DNA from 2 places in the Bacillus sp. AP8 genome. Region 1 is predicted to be linked to the other one. Evidence: riboswitches for the same ligand, from Rfam matches in the RefSeq annotation. Region 1 holds a riboswitch; the other holds the start of a gene.
What was found. Region 1 has a riboswitch for lysine ahead of BN349_RS07385 (amino acid permease). Riboswitches for the same ligand answer to the same signal wherever they lie in the genome.

Region 1 (3,208 bases):
GCCCTTTCTCCTTTAACTTATTTCATAATTTTATTACTAATAGGTAGTACATCATAATTATGAAAAGCAACTCCTTAGATTAACAATGGCTACACTTTCAACTGTCGATTAACTCCGCTTTCGAGTAAGGTTCACCGAATATTAACGTAGACGTTTCGTAAATAAAAAACACGATATTTTTATATCGTGTTTTTCGTTATAAATTATTCAATTACTTTATTTTCTTTAACATATCGATAAAATAGTATACCACTTGCTAATAAAAGCATTCCAAATAAAAAGGTTTTTAGATCGGCCGTACCTGCAATTAGTACATATACGGAGTACAAGAACGCTAGCGTACCGACTATTATATCTGTAATTCTTCCCTGACCATTTTTATATGTTTCTCCAGTAATAACGAGTTTTACTTGGAATGTCGTAGCTATAAGATATGGAATTAAATAAGATAATGTAGCGATATAAATAATAAACTCAAAAGCTTGTGAAATAGAATTTGAAATCGTTGAAAAAATAAACATTTGGCCTAAAATATTCGTACAAATTAGTGAAAAGGATGGAAATCCTTTGCTATTTTCTTTCATAAATTTAGGAATGAATAGCCCTTGTTTTGCAGCTGCACTTGGCACTTCAGCTGTTAACATAGTCCAACCAATCGTTGAACCTAATAGACTGATCAATCCTAATGCTGCTAGTAGTTTACCGCCAATCGGACCCATAACCGTAATAATGGCATCGATTAATGGTTTTTCAGACATAAGTAATTCTTCTTTTGGTAGTAATCCCATAACTAATGAACTAATTCCAATATAAATGGCTAAGGCAATAAGTAATCCAAGAATTGTCGCTTTTTTTACATCAGTTGGTTTTTTCGCACGTGAGGAAAAGACTACTGCTGATTCAACTCCTACAAAAGCCCAAAGAGTTGCAACTGCAGCGGCATTTATTTGTCCTAATAGCCCAACAGAATGACCACTAGAATTAACATTTTCGGCAACGAAAGGTGTGATATTGGAAGCTTCAAATGCGGTTAAGCCAATGATAATGAAAAAGACAAAACCACTTACTTTAGCAATTGTTGCTAATAGGTTTAGTTTACCTGCACTGCCAACTCCTCGTATAACAATAAAATGTACACCCCATAGTAATAGACTACAAACGATAAAAGTTAAAGCATTTCCTACTTTTAGAGTAAAATTACCAATCGTAAATAGTTCAGCTTGGTTTGTTAATTGCGGGAAGAAAGTGGATAAATAACTAGCAAAAGTTGTAATAATAGCAATGTTTCCAGCTAAATTCCCAATCCAATAACCCCATGTTGCCATGAACCCGGATAATTGGGCCGCTTGTGATCCTTTTTTAAATAATTCTTTCGCGTATATTTGTGGACCACCATTTAGTTCGGGCTTTCTTTTACCTAAATTCCCAAAAACTAATGTTACAAAAAGAACGCCGAGTCCTGTAAATATCCAGGCTAGCATAACGCCTGCAGGGCTTGCCACCTCGGCTAATGTACGTGGTAACATGAAGATTCCCGATCCAACCATGTTTCCAACTACTAATGAAGTTAAAATCCAAAATCCTAATTTTTGTTGTTTCATCGTATACTCCCTCTATACTTTTATGTTGTAAAGTATATACATTAGTTGTTATTAATATAGAGTAGATATCCAAACATCAGTGGTAGAGTAATTGCTATTTTTACAATAAAAAACACACCAATAAGTTGGTGTGTAATAAGAGTACAAATCAAATGGACACCAGACTTTGTTGTGATAGCTCTTCATAGCATTTAAACTATGACAGTTCTACACCTATTATGATGTAGCCCCAGTTCACTATAGCCAGAAAACTATAGCACTTCGGCGATGGTTCCTTTCCATAAACGTCTTTGAGTTTTCTGTCTCTCTGTTTATGTACTATTAAACATCGCAACCTCTACCCCACCGTGATCTGATGGAGATTCTATCATTATTAATATAATAATATAGTAATTACTTAAGATGTATATGTCAACCATTTACGCCATATCCTTTATCTTTTTATTAATTTAAAACTATTCTGAATATATAGATAAGGTTAACTTGTTAAACAGTTTATCCGGAAAGTTATGAGTAGCCGCTAATTGCTTACTTTAATTGAATATTGTCTACTTTCCTTACAAAAGCTTTAAGGATATAATAAGTTAAGGAATTGAGAAAGGATGTTTAAGATGATTACTATTACAGAATATGAAATCCAATTGATTAACGATCAATTTGGAATTTTACCCGGAAATAGATATGAGTTTTTGTTATATTTAGATGTTCCTGAAGATGATGAATTACATCATGAAAACGGAGTATATGCTAAAGTGATTTTTCTTGTCGATGGAGACAAAGAAGAGATTCTTACATATGATTTGTTTGAACGTTCAGAAAATACGCTTTTGGATTTCGAATTAGAAGATGATGAAATCTCTGTACTGAACACATTTTGTAAAGATCATTATTCTGAAGAAATGTAAAAAAAGAGTACCAGACATTAATTCTGGTGCTCTTTTTTAATTTTAATTATAGATTTCGCATTTACAAAAATGATTCCTAGAGTTACTAATATCAATCCTATAATTGCTGTAATTCCTATTGCTTCATTTAAGAAAATCCCACTTAAGAAAACCCCGAATACTGGAATAAGAAAGTTAAATAACGTTACTTTCCCTACCTGATGATATTTCAAAATGTTGTTCCAAAGTAAGAAAGCAGCGGCTGATAAAAAGGCTAAATAAAGCAACATAATTAGATCTTTAATAGAAAATGTGAAAAATGTGAAATCGGTTAGAAACATACCTAATAGAAGGAGTAACACTGAACCAATTAACATTCCATAACCTGATAGATAATGTGCTCTCCAATTGGCCAATGCACGCTTCGTTACAATATTTCCATATGCAGCAATAACTATGGAAGCAAGTACCAGCCATTCTCCATAGCCAATTGTAAAACTTACATCACCCTTTGGAATATAAGTGATGATAACTCCACAAAAACCAACAAGTAGTCCAATTACTTTGGCAGGGTAAAGATGATCATCTTTTAGTAAAAAATGAGCAAAGATGATTTGGAAAAAAGAACTTGTACCAGAAATGATACTTCCTTGGATTCCCGTTGCATGTGACAAACCGATATAAAAGAAAAAGTATTGCAAAAATGTCATCAAAATTCCTAAA
Region 2 (3,208 bases), on a different contig from region 1:
TATGGAGAACTGTGTCGATAAAAGTAGAAATTCGTAGTATTAAACAATGTACAAGTATTTTCCGTTTAAAAAGATAGTGAATGAATTTAAGAAATTAATCATAGGAGACTTTAATGAGACTGATATCCACAAATCATGTAATACCTAAATCAATTTTGGGAAAGACCATTTATAACGAGCGAAATAAAGTTTTATTAAATGAAGGGGTAGTCCTATCGGAAAGCTTGGTTACAAGATTGATCGAATTAGGTGTTCTTTATGTATATATAGAAGATCCAAAAAGTGAAAATATTAATCCAGAAAATACGGTCTCAGAACGTTTAAGATTTGAAGCCATTGAGTCGATTGAAAGTATTTTTCTTGAAAGTGATAAGAAGGGAACGCAAGCCGCAAAATCTTATATCTTTGAAAAAAACTCCAAACAGCTTATGGGACTTATTCGAGGAATTATGAAAGAGATGACAGCAGAAAAAGGTTTATTGACGATTCTTGCAGATGTTTATACTCATGATTCATATATATTTACCCATTCCTATAATGTAACGCTATATGCTTTGGCAATTGGAATGGAGTTAAAGCTAAATCCAAAGCAATTGGAGATCCTGGGATTAGGCTCTATTTTACATGACGTTGGTAAAATGAAAGTGTCGCAAAAAATTTTACTGAAGCCAGGGAAGTTAACGGAAGAAGAGTATGAAGAAATTAAGACACATGCTGAAGAAGGCTTTCAAATATTAAAAGAAGTAAACACGGTTCCATTACTAGTCGCACATTGTGCCTATCAGCATCATGAACGAATAGATGGTTCTGGATATCCAAGAGGATTAAAAGATAAAGATATTCATTTTTTTGCTAAAATCTTGGCTGTTGCTGATGTTTTTGATGCAGTCACCTCTAATCGAGTATACAGAAAAGCGTTGCTCCCTCATGAAGGTTTAGAAATTCTTTATTCTGGATCAGGAACTTTGTTTGATACAGAAATCATTGAGGCATTTAGAAAAGCTGTTGCTATATATCCAATTGGTTTAACTGTGAAATTGAATGATAAGCGAATTGGTATCGTTTCCAAACAAAATCATGGAATTAGTGATCGACCAGTTGTTCGAATTATAAAAGATAATGGAAATCATGATGTTCAACCATACGAAATTGATTTAATGAAGTGCTTAGATGTAATGATAGTCGATTGTATAACGAATTAGAGTGTTGCTTAATAAATATTACTATAATTTATTATCGGAATTTTTATATAAAAAGTTGAAATAAAGTCTTATAATTGTTATATTAGAAAAGTAAATTAAATATTGAACTACTATCACCGCATGGGGTAGAGGTGCAAAACTTAAAAGTAGGCTGTTGTGAGGATGACAACTATGATCACAGCTAAAAGGAAGTTTTGCCGAAGTATCATTTGAAGTCAGGCATATGATACTGGGGTTGTCTTGAATAAGGACAGCACTGTCATTATAAAGATTATCTTTATAATGGTGAGCTACAGAGCGATGGACGATAACATACATTACAAAGGGTAATGATAGGTTGTTTTCTATCATTATCCTTTTTATTTTTGTCCAAGAACTGAAATGCAAGCTCTTCACCGCCCTTAACTTTTATTAAAGGAGAGAGAACAGCATGGAAAACACAATATTTTCTTTATTACCACCAGTAGTAGCCATTATTATGGTTCTTTTAATAAGAAAGGTTTTATTATCTTTAGGTTTAGGAATTGCTACAGCTGCATTGCTATTAGCTAACTTTAATCCTATGGATTCGTTAGCTACGATTGGAAAATCAGTTTTACAATTATTTATCGTGGATGGATCCGTTAACACAGGCAAAGTGTATATTATTTTATTTTTACTTATTTTAGGATGTATTACTGCATTTGTATCCATTTCAGGTGGAAGCAGAGCTTTCGGAGAATGGGCTTTAAAAAGAGTTAAAACAAGAACGGGTGCGCAGATAACAGCAGCGATTTTAGGAATTATTATCTTTATTGACGACTATTTTAATGCTTTAGCAGTTGGACAAATATCAAGACCTTTAACTGATCGAAATAGGGTTTCAAGAGCTAAGCTATCTTATATTATTGATTCAACTGCAGCTCCAATTTGTGTCGTATCACCAGTTTCTAGCTGGGGAGCATACATCATTGCCATTCTTGCTCCTATTTTAGCAGCGAATTCATTAGATATAAGCGGCTTTTCAGCTTTTATTCAAATGATACCCATGAACTTTTATGTTTGGGTATCTCTATTATTAGTGTTTTATACTTCATGGAAAAACATTAATTTTGGTCCGATGAAAATTCATGAAGATCGAGCAATTAAGGACGGAATCGTTTCTAATCCTGATAAACAAGCACCAGGAGAGTTAAAAAGTGATTTACCTGTTAGTAAAAAAGGTTCTGTTGCAGATTTATTAGTACCGATTGCTGCATTAGTGGTAGGAACTGTATCTGCAATGTTATGGACAGGTAGTAAGGCAATTGAAGGAAATGTGACTGTATTAGGCATGTTTGAGAATACGGACGTACCGACATCATTATTTTATGGAGGATTATTTGGTTTAGTTGTAACGATCATTTTATTCTTTCGACAAGTCTATTCTAAAAAAGCCGTGGATAGAAGCATGTTTTTCACAGGTGTAATAGAAGGAATTAAGTCAATGCTTCCAGCTGTATACATTTTGTTATTTGCTTGGGTCATCGTTGATTTAGTAGGTGCATTAGAAACAGGTAGCTATTTAGCAGGATTTGTTGAAAAATCTAATTTAAATATTGCTTTTATACCGTTTATTTTATTTTTGATAGCAGGTGTTATGGCGTTATCAACAGGAACATCGTGGGGATCATTCGGTATCCTTTTACCGTTAGCAGGAGATATCGTCGCTACTATGGATTCAAGTATGTTACTGCCATCATTAGCAGCTGTGTTAGCTGGTGCGGTATTTGGAGATCATTGTTCACCAATATCAGATACAACGATTCTATCTTCTACTGGGGCTGGCTGTGACCATATGGATCATGTTATGACTCAGTTACCTTATGCACTAATAAGTGCCGGTTTCGCTGCGATTGGATTCCTTTTACTTGGATTTACTGGAAGTGTATCATTATCTTTACTAATTGTACTAGCGGGTACTTTGGTTGCTCTAATGGCTCTTTCAAAGAAAGGGAAAACAGTTGTGGTTGGAGAAGATATAATTG

Region 2: another riboswitch for lysine. It lies ahead of BN349_RS18385 (Na+/H+ antiporter NhaC family protein); the one in region 1 lies ahead of BN349_RS07385 (amino acid permease).

What each region holds. Positions count from the first base shown of each region.
Region 1 is NZ_CAPG01000029.1:37,015-40,222, reverse strand. Features, by position in the region: gene BN349_RS07385 (amino acid permease) at 204-1,601, opposite strand; lysine riboswitch at 1,769-1,949, opposite strand; gene BN349_RS07380 (DUF6509 family protein) at 2,213-2,506, shown strand; gene BN349_RS07375 (DMT family transporter) at 2,524-3,208, opposite strand, start outside.
Region 2 is NZ_CAPG01000076.1:63,851-67,058, reverse strand. Features, by position in the region: gene BN349_RS18390 (HD-GYP domain-containing protein) at 114-1,202, shown strand; lysine riboswitch at 1,321-1,503, shown strand; gene BN349_RS18385 (Na+/H+ antiporter NhaC family protein) at 1,633-3,208, shown strand, end outside.